DNA from 3 places in the Rhizobium mulingense genome. Region 3 is predicted to be linked to each of the others. Evidence: riboswitches for the same ligand, from Rfam matches in the RefSeq annotation. Region 3 holds a riboswitch; each other region holds the start of a gene.
The links. A riboswitch is a leader RNA that binds a small molecule or an ion and turns the genes downstream of it on or off. The one in region 3 is predicted to bind thiamine pyrophosphate.

Region 1 (5,713 bases), on a different contig from region 3:
CATGCTCAGCACCTGCAGCGAATTACGCGAGACGATCGAGAAGGTGACGCCGGGATGTCGTTCCTGGAAGGGCGTGGTGATGCGCGAAAGCATGGCCAGGGCCGTCGGAATGGCGGCGAGACGAATGTGGCCGGAAAGACCGCGCCGCGCCGCGCGCATTTCCTCGCGCATGGTGCGGGCATCGCCGACGATGCGCCGCGCCCATTCGAGCACACGCTGCCCCTCCGGCGTCAGCCCCTGAAACCTCGACCCGCGCTGCACCAGCATGACGCCGAGCTGATCCTCCAGCTGGCGGATGGCGGCCGAGAGCGTCGGCTGCGAAATCCCGCATTCCTCCGCAGCGCGGCCGAAATGCTTTTCATTGGCAAGCGCGATGAAGAATTCCAGCTTGTCGATCATGCGGTCTCCCGACCCGGTATGACAGCATCCGGATCCAGCCCATCTTCTGCGCAGCCACCGTGCGACCAGTCATGCTTTAACCGTTTTCGACAGCCGGAAAAAGATCGAACAGCGATTCGAGGAAGGCAGGCACGCTGAGATTGCCGATACTGTAATAGACCAGCCTGCCCTGACGGCGCGTATTGACCAGCCCTTCGAGCCTCAGACGCGCGAGCTGTTGCGAGACCATTGCCTGTTGTATGCCGAGAATGCTCTCGATTTCACCCACCGTCCGCTCCTCACTCGCGAGGATGCAGAGGATCAGAAGTCGGCTCTGATGTGCCAGCGCCTTCAGCAGATCGCTCGCTTCATGGGCTTTTGCAGCGAGTTTCTGCAATTCCTGGCCGGTCATCCCCGGCTCCGGTTTAGGCAACGGCATTCGGCATCTCGGAAGGGGAGCAAAAGGTAGATCAGCACAATAGCATATTCGCACAAGCGAATTCGTCAAATGTGATGAAATGCCAAAAAAGGTCCAAGTAAATCAGCAGATAAGCTGACCGCCATTGATCTCGAGGACTTGGCCCGTAATGTATCCGGAGAGAGAAGGAGCCGCGAGGAACAGATAGGCGGGAGCGCAATCCTCGGCCGTGCCGAGCCGTTGCAAGGGAATGGATTTTCTCGTCTGCTCCAGCTTTTCGCGGGAGGAATAGCGCTCATGGAAATCCGTCTCGATCGTTCCCGGCGAGACGCAATTGACCCGGATGCCATCCGGCGCCAGCTCACGGGCAAGCGCCTTGGAATAGGTGGAAACAAAGGCTTTCGAGGCCGAATAGACCGAAGAACCGGGACTGCCGCCGGTCAGCGCTGAAATCGAAACCGTGTTGACGATGGCCGCGCCTTCCGCCGCTTTCAATGCCGGCAACAGCGCCCGGGTCAGCGCCACCACCGACGTCTGGTTCAGCCGTACGATCGCTTCATAATCTGCGTCGGTCAGCGTCGCAGCCGGAAAACGGCCGAGCATGGTGCCGGCATTATTGACGAGCACATGCACCTTGTCGAAGAAGGCGAGAGCGTCCTCCGCAAATTGCGCAGCGCCGCCGGCGGCGGTGAAATCGGCGTTCAGCAACAGCGCCCGTCTTTCCGATTCAGCCGTAAGCAGGAAATCCGGCAGATCCCGTCCCGGTTTGCGCCCGGTATGGACGATCACCTTCGCGCCGCAGTCCAGGAACTGCCGGGCCACCTCGAGGCCGATGCCCCGCCCGGCGCCGGTGACGACGACATTGCGATTTTCAAATAGTCTCGGATGGAACACGAAGCCGTCCTCCTCGCGGACGATGCCGCCGGTTGCGTCATTCGCCCTTAACATATGAACGCGCCGGCCGAAAGAAAGGCACGCATCGATCTTTCCGCCGCAGGAGAGAGCTCCGGGAGGCTCAGCTTTCGTTCTCGCTCTCTAGAAGCCGCGCACCCGGCCCTTCCTCGCCAAGCCGATCGCAGGGATTGCGCAAGGGGCAGCTTTCGATCGACAGACAGCCGCAGCCGATGCAGCCAGTCAGACGGTCTCTCAGCAGGCTGAGGCGTCTGATTCGCTCGTCGAGTTCATTCTTCCAGCGCGCTGACAGCGTCTGCCAGTCGGCAACCGTCGGTGTGCGCCCCTGCGGCAGGGAGGCAAACGCCGTCTGGATTTCCGAAAGCGGAATGCCGACACGTTGCGCCACCTTGATGATGCCGAGCCGGCGAAGCACGTCACGTCCGTAACGCCGCTGATTGCCGCGCGTTCGGATGCTGGAGATCAACCCCTTGGCCTCATAGAAATGCAACGCCGAGACGGCAAGACCGCTGCGTTCCGCCACCTCGCCGACCGTCAAAAGCCTGCCGAGCGGCGTAACGGTGATCGTATCCATCGGCTCTTGACCTCAATATTAGTTGAGGTTGTATAACGCCTGCTCCCCCAAGCGTAAAGCCCAGGTGCAGGAAGGAGCGACAGTGAGATCACCCTGTCGATAACGGACTGAAATCATGGCGCCGGCATTTGCCACCCTCGCGACGACCGCGTCCTGCCGATATAGCGGCCTGAGACGAGCTCCGGTTCCGTTCCCGGCAGGTACGGGACCTCGGAAAACACCCGGGCAGGACTCCGCCCGGGTGTTTTTTCGCGTTCGCGGTTCGGTTCCGACCAGACGGATGGGGTGTGTGATTTTGCGGTTGCGGTAAGAAAACCCCGATGATAGTTTTCGCTGAAATAACAGGGGAGCTCCGTGTCGCCGGGGCTGAGATGAGAAGCGCAAGCCTCCGGACCCTTCAAAGCTGATCTGGGTAATGCCAGCGGAGCGAGGTTCAGATGTTTTCCGGCGCACAAGTGTCATCCTTTACGATATCCGGCAGTCTCGCCGGCACCATTCCCGATGTCTTCGACAGGTTTGCGCATCTGCGACGCCGCGCGATTTTTCAAGTGCGCCAAGGGCGCCGCGGCACCTTGAATTGCTGCGTGGTTTTATCCTTGGATCGATTCCGACCTGAAGAAGCATGCAGCCGGACGAAAGCCTGAAATCGACGCTGATGACATCGCCACCCCCATCGGATTCGCGTCTTGCCGCGCTCGGTGCCGCCCTGTACCGGGCGATCCCCGCCCTGCTCGCCGGCTTTGCCTTTCTGGCCGCATGGGAACTTTATGTCGATCTCTCCGGCATTAAACCGTCCATCCTGCCGGCGCCTTCGCGCATCCTGAACCAGGGCTGGCTGAACCGCGAAGCGTTGATGTCAAACACCTGTCCGACGCTCGGCGCCACACTCGGCGGCTTCGCCCTGTCGCTCGCCTTCGCTTTCGTCTCGTCGATCCTGATGGATTTCATGCCCTTCATGCGCCGGGCATTGCTGCCGATCTTCATTGCCAGCCAGACCCTGCCGCTGGTGGCGATCGCGCCCCTCGTCGTCCTCTGGTTCGGTTTCGGCCTGTTGCCGAAGATATTGCTGGTGGCGCTCGTCACCTTCTTCCCGCTGCTCGTCGCTTTGCTGCAGGGTTATGAGGCGACCGACCGCGACATCGCTGAACTCTTGAACTCGATGAAGGCAAGCCGCTGGTGCATTTTCCGCTTGGCCCGGCTTCCCTCCTCGCTACCCTATTTCTTCGCCGGCCTCAGGATCTCGATCACCTATGCCGTCGTCGGCGCGATCTTTGCCGAATATGCGGGAGCCGCGCGCGGCCTCGGCATCTATATCCTCAACGCCAAGAATAATTTCCGGCCGGATCTCGTCCTCGCCGCCGTCGTTGTCAGCGCCGTGCTGACACTCTGCCTCTTCGGAGTGACGCTGATGATCGAGCGCCTCGTCATGCCGTGGCAACCGTCCGGGGAGCACCGTCGATGACCGATGAACTGGTCGAACTGCGCAAGATTTCGAAATCCTTCGACGGCATGCAGGTGCTCGGCGACATTTCGCTCGCTGTCGCAAGCGGCGAGTTCGTCTCGATCGTCGGCCCCTCCGGCTCCGGAAAATCGACGGTGCTCCGATTGCTGACCCAGGCGCTTCGACCCGATTCAGGCGCCTTGCTCTTCAAGGGCGCCCCGCTGGAACAGGCGCCGCATTCCTTTGCCTTCATGCCGCAACGCGATGCGCTGATGCCCTGGCGCCGGATCATCGACAATGCCGCCCTCGGCCTGGAGGTGGGCGGCATGAGCCGCCGCGCCGCCCGCGCCACCGTGGCGCCGCTGTTCGAGCATTTCGGCCTTGCCGGCTTCGAACACCATTATCCCGCCGAACTCTCCGGCGGCATGCGCCAGCGCGCCGCGCTGTTGCGCACCGTCGTCCAGAGCCAAGACATGTTGCTGCTCGACGAGCCTTTCGGCGCGCTGGATGCGTTGACACGCACGCAAATCCAGGAATGGCTGCAGGGCATGTGGACGCAACATCGCTGGACGGCCTTGCTGATCACCCACGATGTTCGCGAGGCGGTGTTCCTCTCCGACCGGATCTACGTGCTATCGGCCCGCCCGGCGCGTATAATCCGCCAATTCCGCGTCCCCCTGCCCCGCCCGAGAAGCATCGCCGATCTCGGCTCGCCGGCGGCCCAGGCGATCGAGACCGAAATCCTGCAAACCCTGCTTCATCCGCTAGAACAGGATGATTTTAGGCCGGTCGGCCTAAATCAGAATCCTGTCCCAATTTAAAGAGGTAGAGCATGATGTCGTCCGAAGACCGCTCACACTTTTCGGCACCATGCTCTTAAGACCTGAGGAGGTCACCATGCTGCTTCTCACCCGTCGACAGACGATCCTCGCCGCCCTCGCGACAAGCCTCGCCGGCCGCACAGCCCTCGCCCAGTCGGCGTCGGCAAAGGTTCGCATTGCGCTCGACTGGACGCCCAACACCAACCATATCGGCATCTATGTCGCCAAGGCGAAGGGCTTCTATGCAGCCGCCGGCCTCGACGTCGAAATTCTACCCTTTACCGACACCAGCGCCGGCACGCTGGTGTCGAACGGGGTCGCCGATTTCGGCATCAGCAGCGAGATCGAGGCCATGACGCAGCGCGCCGGCGGCGGTGACGTGAAGATGGTCTACGGCGTCGTCCAGACCGAAACCGCGCGCCTGATCTACAAGGGCGGACGCGACGACATCAAGAGCCCTAAAGATCTCGATGGCAAGACCTATGGCGGCTTTGGCGGCACCTGGGAGAGCGCCCTGATTTCCGCGATGATCCGCAACGACGGTGGCACGGGCGACGTCAAGACCGTCACCCTCGGCACTTCCGCCTACGAGGCGCTGGACAATGGCTCGGTCGATTTCACGCTGGAGATCTACACCTGGGAAGGCATCGCCGCCGAGCTGGAAAACCGCAAGCTCGGCCGCTTCCACTATTCCGATTATGGCATTCCCGACGAGCAGACGACCGTCATCGTTTCCAGCGACGCCTATCTCGCGGTGAGCCGGGAACACGCCCGCGCCTTCATCCAGGCCACGCGCCAGGGTTATGCCTATTCCGTCGATCATCCTGACGAAGCCTGCGACCTGCTGATTTCCAACAGCAACGGTGCTCTGATGAATACGGAACTGGTAAAGGCGTCCCAGAAGGCATTGATCGACGGGCATTTCCTCAAATCCGAGGCCGGCGTGATCGGCACAATCGACCCGGCGAAGGCCGATGCCATCGGCGCCTTCCTGCTCGACAACGGCATCCTGGTCGATGCGAATGGCGCAGCACTCAAGGAGAAGCCGGACTTTTCCACCTATTATACCAACGAACTCCTCGGCTGAACCCGCCCGGCCTTGCCCGCCGCAGCGTTCCACGGCAAGCTTTGGATCGAGACGGTTTGAGCCTGATCGGGCAGGGTGGGGA
Region 2 (5,713 bases), 210 kb from region 3:
CGTCCAGCCATTCCCATCCGCTTGTCCGGCGGGAAAAGCGGTCGAGCTCGCCGGCATCGCGCCCGCCGGCCACGACAAGCGTTCCCCGGCGATTGACATGGCCGGGCAATGCCGCCTCCCACCAATCGGCGGCAAGGCGACCGAGCGTCAGCACCGGCTCCTCCGCACTTTCCCGTTCGCACCACGGCGCCAGCATGCCGCCGGCAAAGCCGGATGCGCCGGCCCCGGCCTTGTCGGCCTGCTCCGCGAGGGTGACGCGGAAGCCGTGGCGATAGAGCTGCCAGGCCACGGTGAGGCCGGCAACGCCGGCCCCTTTGACGAGAACGCGCATGGTCATTCTCCGGCTGGAGTTTTCGCGACCTCTGCGGCCGGCATGTAGAGATCGCCGCCATCGCGGTACTTGGCCGCCATAGCTTCTAATCCTTCCTTCTGGGCTTCGGCGCGAATGTCGTGGGAAATTCGCATGGAGCAGAATTTCGGGCCGCACATCGAACAGAAGTGCGCCACCTTGTGCGCCTCCTTCGGCAGGGTCTCGTCGTGGAAGGAACGGGCCGTATCCGGGTCGAGGGAGAGATTGAACTGGTCCTCCCAGCGGAATTCGAAGCGTGCGCGCGACAGCGCATCGTCGCGGATGCGGGCGGCCGGATGTCCCTTGGCGAGATCGGCCGCATGGGCGGCGATCTTGTAAGTGATGACGCCGGTCTTGACGTCGCTGCGGTCAGGCAGTCCCAGATGCTCCTTCGGCGTGACGTAGCAGAGCATGGCCGTGCCGAACCAGCCGATCATCGCGGCCCCGATGCCGGAAGTGATGTGGTCATAGCCCGGCGCGATGTCGGTCGTCAGCGGTCCGAGCGTATAGAAGGGGGCTTCGCCGCAGACCTTGAGCTGCTTGTCCATATTCTCTTTGATCTTGTGCATCGGCACATGGCCGGGGCCTTCGATCATCACCTGGCAGTCCTTCGCCCAGGCAATCTTGGTCAATTCGCCAAGGGTTTCGAGTTCGGCAAATTGTGCTGCGTCATTGGCGTCCGCGATCGACCCCGGACGCAAACCGTCGCCGAGCGAGAATGAGACGTCATAGGCACGGCAGATGTCGCAGATTTCCTCGAAATGCTCGTAGAGGAAACTCTCCTTGTGGTGATGCAGACACCACTTGGCCATGATCGAGCCGCCGCGTGAGACGATGCCGGTGACGCGATTGACGGTGAGCGGGATATAGGCCAGCCGCACGCCGGCATGGATGGTGAAATAATCGACGCCCTGCTCGGCCTGTTCGATCAGCGTATCCCGATAGACTTCCCAGGTCAGATCTTCGGCAATGCCGTTCACCTTCTCGAGCGCCTGGTAAAGCGGCACGGTGCCGATCGGAACCGGCGAATTGCGAATGATCCATTCCCGGATGTTGTGAATGTTGCGGCCGGTGGAAAGGTCCATGACCGTGTCGGCGCCCCAGCGGATCGCCCAGACCATCTTCTCCACCTCTTCCGCCATCGACGAGGTGACCGCCGAATTGCCGATATTGGCGTTGATCTTCACCAGGAAATTGCGGCCGATGATCATCGGTTCGGTTTCGGGGTGGTTGATATTGGCGGGGATGATCGCCCTGCCCTCGGCGACTTCCCGCCGCACGAATTCGGGCGTCACGAAATCCGGAACATGCGCGCCGAAGCTCTCGCCGTCGCGCGCGAGCACCTCCTTCGCGGCCTGCCGGCCGAGGTTTTCGCGGATCGCAATAAACTCCATTTCCGGGGTGACAATGCCGGCACGCGCATAGGCGAGCTGGGTGACGGCACGTCCGGCCTTTGCCTTCAGCGGCGTGTTGCGAATGGGAAATTCCGGCGTCAGCCGCTCGCCGGTGGCAAAACCATTGTCTTCAGGCTTCACCACCCGGCCTTCATAGGCTTCGACGTCGCCACGCGCCCTGACCCATGCTTCGCGCAAACGCGGCAGCCCGGCGTCGATAGAAACCACATGGGCCGGATCGGTATAGGGGCCGGAGGAATCATAGACCGTAACCGGCGGCTCGCCGGAGGTCGGGTGAAGGCTGATTTCGCGCATCGGCACGCGCAGATCCGGATAGAGCGTTCCGGGCTTGACGATCTTGGTCGAGGCCGGAAGCGAGCCGGTGGTGACGACGGGAGTAAGCTGGGGTGCAACAATATTCATGGATGAGGCTCCAAGGTTTGACGTTTGGAGACCCAGTTCCAGTGTTGGAATGATGGAAAGACGCCTTGCGCGACAAAGCGAAAATCCGCCCAACAGCCGCAGCGTCCGCACCGTCCCTACGCCAGTATGAACTGGATCAGGTTCAACGGGTCACTGCGCCACAACAGGCAAAGCCGTATCGTCTAGCAGAATCTCAGCCCCTTGCCGGGACACCCCTGGTGAATGTTGGCCATCAAAGACCGCAGCGGCCTTTGTGTCAAGAAGCCCTTTTGCGTTTCAAGGCAGTGGCTGTCGATGCTGGTCGCCGATCGGCTGGGATCGCAGAGTGTGCCGGCGGCCGTACCGGCGCCGGTCTACCAACATTGATTGTGGATGGGCCGGTTTGCCGGCCCATTTCGCTCGCGCCCCTTGGAGGCGTGCTCCATAGTCTCATGCTCACGGTCAGGACAGCGACCGCGCGTTCACCTGTCCGACGGCACCGGCTCATCGTCCTATCCACGCGGCTTTTGCATTCATGGCCTATCGTTTCGTCCACACTGCCGATCTCCATCTCGACTCTCCCCTGCGTTCCCTGGCGCTTCGCAACGCCGAGCTGGCCGATCTCGTGAGTGACGCCAGCCGGCAGGCGCTGATCGTGATCGTCGACCTTTGCCTCGAGGAGCAGGTCGATGCACTCGTTATCGCCGGCGATCTCTATGACGGCGAGCAGACGTCGATGAAGACGGCGCGCTTCCTGGCAAGCCAGCTGGAACGGCTGCACCGGGCGGGGATTGGTGTCTTCAAGATTCGCGGCAATCACGACGCGATGTCGAAGATCGCCAGGGAGCTGGTGATGCCCCACACGGTGAAGATCTTCGGCGGCCATGCCGAGACCGTGGAGGCGACAAAAGGCAGCCTGTCGATCGCGATCCACGGTCTGAGCTTTGCCAAGCCGCAAGCGCCGGACCCGCTTCTGCCGAAGTACAAGCCGCCGGTGGCGGGAGCGGTCAATATCGGCATCATGCATACGAGCCTTGCCGGATCCGCCGGCCATGACGTCTATGCGCCCTGCAACGTACTCGACCTTCACGCCTGGGGATTCGACTACTGGGCGCTCGGGCATCTTCATCAGCGGAGCCAGTATCCCGGCACGGCGACGATCATCATGCCCGGCATGCCGCAAGGCCGCGACATCAACGAGTCGGGCGTCAAAACCGTTTCGCTGGTGACCGTGGCGGACGACCGGACGGTGACGGTCGAGGAGCGGCGCACCAGCATCGCGCAGTTCGAGCGCGTCGATGTCGACCTCACGGGTGTCGATGATTGGCGTGATGCGGCCATGGCGATCGAAGCGGCACTGACGGCGCAGCGCGACCATACGGCCTCGCCGCATCTCGTCGCGCGCCTCAGGCTTTCCGGTCGCACGCCGCTCTCCTGGCAGCTTCGCCGCGATGTCGACCTCATGCAGGCGGAAGCCGAGCAGCGCGGTGACCGGATCGGCCGAACCTGGATCGAGAAGCTGGAACTCGCCTTCGAAGCGCCCTCGATCCTCGCAGCCGAATCCGCCGCCGATCCCGTCATCGAACTCGGCGCGCTGATGCGGGACGAGGTCATCGCCCGCAGCGGCTTTCGCGACGATGTCAGGGAGATGGTTCGCGACCTGCTCGCCGACCTGCCGCCCGAAAGCCGGGCCTTTGCCGGACATGACGAGGCGGGTTTCGAACGCTTCATCGACAGCCTTCTCGCTGACGGCGCCGAGGACATCGCTGCCCGGATGAAGGCCGCGGAGCGGGGAGACAGCTGATGCGCCTGCGCCGTCTCGACCTCATCCGTTATGGCAAGTTCACCGACCACTCGATCGACTTCGGCGCGGTCCGACCGGGTTCGCCCGATCTGCACATCGTCTATGGCCTCAACGAAGCGGGCAAGTCGACCACCTTCGCCGCCTATCTCGATCTGCTCTACGGCATAGGCGAGCGCAGCACCTATAATTTCCTGCATCCCTACAATACGATGAAGGTCGGTGCGCGGCTGGAATTCGGTGGCGCGCACCACGAGCTGGCGCGGCTAAAATTGCGGACCGGCAGCCTCGTCGATGATCGGGGACAGGCTGTGAACGAGGCGCTGCTCGCGGGCGCGCTCGGCGGCGTCGGCCGCGAGGCCTATCGCACCATGTTCTCGCTCGACGACCAGTCGCTCAAGGAAGGCGGCAACGCCATCATTCAAAGCAAGGGCGAGCTCGGCGAGTTGCTGTTCTCGGCAAGCTCGGGTCTCGCCGGCCTCAGCCGCTCGCTGGTGACGGCCGTCGACGAAGCCAATGGGATTCACAAGAAGCGGTCGTCGAGCACGAAGCTTGCGGAACTCAAACGCTCGCTCGAAGCGCTGAAGGCCGAGCGCAATGCCATCGACACGCTTGCCTCCACCTATTCGGGCCTGAAATCGACCCTCGAGCAGGCCGACGCCGCCTATGCCGCCACGACGCGGAAACTGGCCGAGGCCAAGGCGCGGCACCAGGAGCTGACGCGTCTTCTTGGCGCCCTGCCGGCGGCGCTGGAACTCCGGCGGCTGGACGCCGACGCAGCTGGCATGGGCGATCTGCCGCGGCCGCCGGCCGAATGGTTCACACTGCTGCCGCAGCTTTTCCGCGACGAGACGCGGCTGCAGGCGCTTGTCGAAACCGCCGACCGCACGCTGCGCCAGCTTGCCGACGAGATCGAGGCGATCACGATCGACGACAAGGCGCTGGCGATCGCCGCGCATATGGACATGCTGGATCAGGGGCGTGTGCGCTATCTCGCGGCTGAAAGCGACCTGCCGAAGCGCCGGCTGGCGCTGGCCGAACAGGAAGGCGAGCTGGTGCGGCTGCTGGCCGATCTCGAGCAGCCGGGCCATGCGACGCCCGAGGCGCTGCTCCTGCCCGCCTCGCTGATCGGCATCATCCGCGATCTCATCGAGCGACGTTCCGGCGTCGAGGCCAACCTGGCTGCCGCAGGCCGCGAACTGGTGCGAGCGCGCGAGAATCTCGAAAGGCTGAACAAGGAAGGCGGCTCGCAAAATGGAGCCGCGATCCTCGATCCCGCACGTCTCGGCCGCATCGAGGCGGCCCTGAGCCGGCTGGCCGGGTCCGATCTCGCAACGCGGCTCACCGTGGAAGAACGCACACTCGTGCAGGCGAAGCGAATACAGGAGAAGCAGTTCGCACAGCTTGCGCCCTGGTCAGGTGATGCCGTCGCTCTGCAGCGGACGAGCGCGGCGGAGCCTCGGCAGACCGAGGCTTGGCGTGGCCAGGCGATCTCCATCGACAAGCGGATTGCGGATCACGAGGCACGGCTGCGCGATCTGGGCACCGAACAGGCGCTGACCAAAGCCCGGATCGCGGCCTTCGTCGCCGGTGGTTCGATCGACGATGCCGAGGCCGCGAGGCTGCGCGATGAACGCGATGCCGCCTGGCAGGCGCATCTTGCCAGCCTGAATGCCGCCACCGCCCGGACATTCGAAGAGCGGATGCGCCAGGACGATGTCGTGTCCGCCGGCCGGCTGTCACGCGCGCAGGAACTTGCCGAGCTGC
Region 3 (5,713 bases):
GAACTCAATGCTCTTCAGGTCGTCGGACAACTTGAAGCTTTCGGCCAGACGATAGACCGGCTTGTTGCTGTCGAAGCGGTTGAAAATAACAAGCGGCTCATAGATGAAATCGAGCGTCGACTGGCGCGCTGATGTCTGGTTGAACGGGTTGAAGTTGCGAACCCAGGTCGTCGCCGGTTCGATATTCGCCGTCAGGATCGTCTGCGCCATGGCAGAGCCCGAAAGCAGCGACAGCGCGGCGGCGGCAAGAAGATATTTTTTCATGTTCTATTCCCCTTTTTCTTATGCGGTGAGAGATGGCGCGCCGGTCAGGAGACCGAGGCGCTGGCAAACATGTCTTCGACTTGGCGGTGGGCGGCGCGGACGTCGATCTTGAGATTGCCGAGGCGGGCCTTGCCGGCGGCGATGCGCTGCAGCGCGGCATCCGTCAGTGGGCGGGCGGCTTTGGCAGCGGCTTCGCTTTCGGGAATGTCGCCATGGCTGTGCAGCGCGATGTCGAAACCTGCGTCGAGCACTTGGCTCACGCGCTCCGGCAGCGTGCCGGAGAGCGACTCCATGAAGATGCAGTCGGAGATCAGCACACCGTCATAACCTAGATCGTTGCGGATGACGTCGTGCATGACAGGCGAGACGGAGGCCGGCAATTCCCCATGGTAGGCGGAGTAGACGACATGGGCGACCATCGCCCAAGGCGTGTCCTTCAGCGCGACGAAGGGCTTGAAATCGGTGGCGATGAGCGTCTCGCGGCTGGCGTCGACGACCGGACGCTCCTTGTGCGAGTCGAGCGTCGCGCGGCCATGGCCGGGAATGTGCTTCATCACAGGCATGTTGCCGGTCTCGAGCAGGCCGTCGACCACCTCGCGGCCGAGGGCCGCGATGACATCGGGATCCGGGCCGAAGGAGCGGGCGCCGATCACCGCGCTCGTCGTCTCGAAGACGAGGTCGAGAACGGGCGAGCAGCCGCTGGAAAGGCCAAGTTCCGTCATCATCGCCCCCATGGCCTGGGAGGAAAGGCGCAGGGCTCGTTTGCCGAGCTCGAAATCGCGGCGCGCCAGTTCGGCAAACTGGCCGAAGCTGCGGAAGAGCGGCCAGGGGCCGGCATCGAGATGCTGGACGCGGCCGCCCTCCTGGTCGGTGAAGACGGGGGCGTCGTCTCGGTCTACGGCTTCGCGAAAGCGTTCGATCAGCCGCTTGGTCTGCGCCGGCTCGCGCTGATTGCGCCGGCCGACGAAGAGGCCGAGCGGATTGGTCTCGCGAAAGAGCGCAAATTCATCATCCGAAAGAACCGGATTGGGAAGGCCGACAAAAAGGGCGAGCGGGGTCGAGGACAAGTCTAGTACTCCGGTATCAGATGGTCATTGCGGCATGCTTCTCAGCATGCCTTCGTAGATGCCCTTGTCGGGGGCCGGGATGGTGATGGCGCCTGCGGTCCTGGCGTAAAAATCGATGGGACCGGCATCGCCGATGAAGGCATAGGCATGGCCGAGCGCTCTCATAGTCTGAAGGCAGGCGGAAAACAGCGCGAGCCCGATGCCCTTGCCGCGCGCTTGCGGGTCAACGCCGGTCGGTCCGAAGAAGCCGCGGGCCGTCGTGTCGTAGCAGGCAAAGCCGAGCAGTTCTCGACCCTCGACGGCGATCAGGCAAGCGACGGGCTGGCGGGAGAAGGCGACCGAGACCTCGCTTGCCCAGTTCTCGCTGAACCGTTCGCGAACCCAGTTGACGACGAGATGCAGTTCCGGGGGGAGTGCCGGGCGGATGGCGGCGCCGACGTTGTCGGCTCTCTGTTTCAGCTCGGCAAGCTTTGCGGAATACAGGCTCACAAGCAGGTCTGGCACCCCGACATTCCTCCTGTAATTCCGTAGTTACGGAATATATATCCCTCTTATGTCATAGACTTGGCCATCTCGCCGGGCTTGTCAACAGGGTTTTTCAATTGGCGCCGGTGATGCAGCCGCTTTGGACTGCGCGATCAATGCAAGTGGCTGGCACAGGCGAAAACGGCCCGGGGAGACCCGGGCCGTTCGATGGGAGCGGTTCGTCGATCCGAGCGCTTATGCACCGTCTTTCCAGAGTGCATGAAAATGCTGCACCGGGCCGTGGCCGGAGCCGACGGTAAGGCTTCCTGATGCTGCGATGGCGCCGGCGAGATAGTCCTTGGCAACAGCCACCGCCTCCCGCGCCGAAGCGCCCTTGGCAAGCTCGGCCGCCAGCGCGCTCGACAGCGTGCAGCCGGTGCCGTGCGTGTTCTTGGTCGGCACCCGCTGGGCTTCGAACCAGTGCAGGCCGTCGGCGGCGGCCAGCACGTCGGGGCTGTCGTCGCCAGCGAGATGGCCGCCCTTCACCAGTACCGCGGCCGGGCCGAGCGCGCGCAGCTGTTCGGCCTGCGCGGCCATCTCAGACCGGTTCCTCGCGACCGGTTGGTGCAGCAGCGCGGCGGCCTCCGGCAGGTTCGGCGTCAGCAGCGTGGCAAGCGGCAGCAGCCGCAGGGTCAGCACGTCAACCGCTCCGGGTACGAGCAGGGCGGCCCCGCCCTTGGCGATCATCACGGGATCGAGGACGACAGGAATGCTGCGCCCGTTGGCGGTTGCTGCGGTCAGAGCTCTAGAAAGTGCGGCGGCGACGGCCTCGGCGATGGCGGCATTGGCGATCATGCCGATCTTGACGGCATCAACGCGCACATCGGCAAAGACGGCATCGATCTGGTCGGCGACGAATGGCGGCGGCACCAGATGCACGCCGGTGACCCCTTGGGTGTTCTGCGCCGTCAGCGCGGTCAGCACCGCCATGCCGTAGACGCCGCGGGCGGAAAAGGCCTTGAGATCGGCCTGGATGCCGGCGCCGCCTGAGGGATCGGAGCCGGCGATGGAGAGGACGTTACGGATCATGTGTGAACCTTTCGGATTTCTGCAGCGATGCGGCGTGTAGCTGCCGCAGGATCCGGCGTGCCGCAGACGGCTGAGACGACGGCAAGCCCCTTGGCGCCGGCGGCAAAGACTTCGGCCACATAATCCGCCTTCAGCCCGCCGATGGCGACGGACGGCACCGGCGAGAGCTGCACCAGTCTGGCGAGACCATCAAAGCCGATCGGCTGCTTGTGGTCGGCCTTGGTCGGCGTCGCAAACACCGGGCCGACGCCCGTATAATCGACGAGACCCGGATCGACGGCGGCGGCGAGCGCCTCGGTTTCGACCGAGAGGCCGAGGATCATGTCGGGACCGATCATCTCCCGCGCGGCGCGCGCGTTCAGGTCCTCCTGGCCGATATGCAACCCGTCGGCGCCGATGGCGATCGCCGCCTCGACGTCGTCGTTGACGATGAGGCGGGCGCCGGTGCCATCGAGCGCCTGTTTCAAGGCTCGGCCGGTTTCGATCATCTCCAGCGTGCCGGCCCGTTTGTCGCGCAGCTGCACGATCGTCGCGCCGCCGGCAACGGCAAGCCGGGCGGTCTCGACCATGCCGATAGGGGCGCAGAGATCCGGATCGAGCACGATATAGAGCGAAAGGTCGAAAGCCTTCATGCGATCGATACCCTCGCCCTCGCATCCAGCGCTTCGCCGTCGAGCGCCGCCAGCGCATCGAGGAAGCGCCAGGCAAAGGAGCCGGGACCGGCCGCGCCGAGCGCGGCATCTTCGCCGGCGACGGCAAAGATCGCAAGCGCAGCGACCGTCGCCCCGAACAGATCCTCGGGCGCTGTGGCGGCGAAGGCGCCAGCGAGGCAGGTGAGCGAGCAGCCGAGCGCGGTGACCTGCGGCATCAGCACCGATCCGCCCTTGATGCGCACCGCCCTGGCACCGTCGGTCACGAAATCGACGGCTCCGGTGACGGCGACGATGGCCTGCTGCCGCTCCGCGAGCCGGCGGGCCGAATCCTCCGCCTGCTCGACCGGATCGCGACTGTCGACGCCCTGGCCGCGGCTCTCCCCGCCGGCAAGCGCGATGATCTCGGAAGCATTGCCGCGGATGATCGTGGGCTTCAGCGCCAGCAGATCGGCAACCGCTTGGCGGCGAAAGGCGGTCGCATAATGCGCCACCGGATCGAGCACCCAGGGTTTGCCGGCTGAGGCCGCGGCCTTCGCCGCCGCCCGCATGCCGTCGAGCCATTGCGTCGACAGCGTGCCGATATTGACGGTCAGCGCGCTCGCGATGCCGGCGAATTCGCCGGCTTCCTCAGCCGCGTGCACCATGGCGGGCGAAGCGCCGGATGCAAGCAGGACATTGGCGGCGATGTTCATGGCGACGTAATTGGTGATGCAGTGGACGAGCGGCGGCTTTTCGCGCATCGCCTCCAGCATGGCTCCCGAGGTGGTCTTGCTCTGCATGGCGCCCCTTTCAGGCGGGGCAGGCGCGGGGCGGCGTCTACGGCGATGCCCCGAGCGACTCCCTCCGCCGGCATTATCCGGTTCAGGTTCGAAGGGTTCTTCTCAGCCCGTCTATCGACGAACGCCCCTGTCTCTCATCGCGCTCTTTTTCGCAGAGAAGGACGCGGCTGTCATCCCGAAAATGACATTCCGCGATCGAGGGCGGCTGCGCCAGGGCGGATGATCAGCGAATCTTGCCAGCCGGAGAGCCCAACGATTCGGGTTGCGACCGCAGCGTTGCGCGAAGGCATCCTCGGCCCGCCCTGCCTTTGCCTCGCTTTTTGGTCAGTAATAACAGCGGCGACCATGAGTGCAATTCAGGTGAAATACACTTTGATATTTAATGGTGCGCAATAGCCTCCCGCTTTGCCGCAGTTTGGTGTTTGTTTGTAGAAGGGTGTGTTCAGGCAATCTTCTGTGAAGAGAATATGCTCTTCACAGAAGATTGCCTTAATTTGAGATTGTATTTGTTTATTCATCCTTCGCGTTTGTTCCTACGGTTTTTCAATGCAGACGAGCAGATGGACAGCTCCGCGTAAGTTGCGTGTTGTCTTATGGCTTTTGTCATTTCCGTACCGTCAAGTCTCGGATTTCCCGGTCAATGTCCGTCAGGAGAGCCAGGGTGATTAAAAGGGATTTAACTGCTGGAAACGCGACGCAAATATCTAACCGAAACTTTACCGTTCTGACACGTTCAGGTTGACGGTGCGATCGATTGTAGCGATATGGCCTTGAATATAAATAAAATCCTCCTGAAGTTGCAATTTTAATGGGCCATATTTTGACAAACCGCATGACGGGATGCCATCGGACCGTCGCCTCCCTCCTGATAGTCCTCGGCTCTTCCGTCCCGTCCCTTTCACAAGCTCCCGATGCGGTGGTTCAAGGCCAGGCACCGGCCATCAAATCGCAGAAATTCGACGACTGGTACTATCGCTGCACGGGCTCCGGCGACGCGGCAGCCTGCGAAGTCGCGCAAGTGGCGCAAGTCGCCAAGGACGGCAAGAACGTCAATGTCCTGACGCTGGCGATCGCCACCGCGCCGGCCGCTCCTCAAGGCAAGAGCAAGGGCAAGCCGCGGCTGGTGCTGACCGCCCTTCTGCCGCTCAATGTCTTCCTGCCCGCCGGCCTGGCGATCAAGGCGGGCGGCAAGCCAGTCGCCAAACTCGATTATCGCAATTGCAACGAGGCCGGATGCTGGGCGCAGCAGGCCTTGGATGCGAAGGTGGCCGCAGCGCTCAAGAAGGGTTCGGCCGCCGAAGGGCTGGTGCGGCTGATGAACGGCCAGGACGTCAATATCCGCTTCTCGCTCAAAGGGCTGAGCCCGGCCCTCGATGAACTCCAATCCACTGCCGCG

Region 1: linked by a shared signal. The riboswitch ahead of PYR71_RS14530 (ABC transporter permease) and the one ahead of thiM (hydroxyethylthiazole kinase) in region 3 are both predicted to bind thiamine pyrophosphate.
Region 2: linked by a shared signal. The riboswitch ahead of thiC (phosphomethylpyrimidine synthase ThiC) and the one ahead of thiM (hydroxyethylthiazole kinase) in region 3 are both predicted to bind thiamine pyrophosphate.

What each region holds. Positions count from the first base shown of each region.
Region 1 covers NZ_JARFVE010000005.1:390,355-396,067, reverse strand. The annotation lists gene PYR71_RS14550 (LysR family transcriptional regulator) at 1-399, opposite strand, end outside; gene PYR71_RS14545 (ArsR/SmtB family transcription factor) at 476-817, opposite strand; gene PYR71_RS14540 (SDR family NAD(P)-dependent oxidoreductase) at 920-1,690, opposite strand; gene soxR (redox-sensitive transcriptional activator SoxR) at 1,812-2,282, opposite strand; TPP riboswitch at 2,616-2,729, shown strand; gene PYR71_RS14530 (ABC transporter permease) at 2,938-3,744, shown strand; partial or broken gene PYR71_RS14525 (ABC transporter ATP-binding protein) at 3,741-4,552, shown strand; gene PYR71_RS14520 (ABC transporter substrate-binding protein) at 4,621-5,631, shown strand.
Region 2 covers NZ_JARFVE010000003.1:762,007-767,719, forward strand. The annotation lists gene thiO (glycine oxidase ThiO) at 1-331, opposite strand, end outside; gene thiC (phosphomethylpyrimidine synthase ThiC) at 334-2,166, opposite strand; TPP riboswitch at 2,262-2,393, opposite strand; gene PYR71_RS08435 (metallophosphoesterase family protein) at 2,681-3,949, shown strand; gene PYR71_RS08440 (AAA family ATPase) at 3,949-5,713, shown strand, end outside.
Region 3 covers NZ_JARFVE010000003.1:556,509-562,221, forward strand. The annotation lists gene PYR71_RS07535 (ABC transporter substrate-binding protein) at 1-264, opposite strand, end outside; gene PYR71_RS07540 (glycoside hydrolase family 3 N-terminal domain-containing protein) at 309-1,331, opposite strand; gene PYR71_RS07545 (GNAT family N-acetyltransferase) at 1,356-1,835, opposite strand; gene thiD (bifunctional hydroxymethylpyrimidine kinase/phosphomethylpyrimidine kinase) at 2,052-2,885, opposite strand; gene thiE (thiamine phosphate synthase) at 2,882-3,517, opposite strand; gene thiM (hydroxyethylthiazole kinase) at 3,514-4,317, opposite strand; TPP riboswitch at 4,360-4,456, opposite strand; gene PYR71_RS07565 (invasion associated locus B family protein) at 5,126-5,713, shown strand, end outside.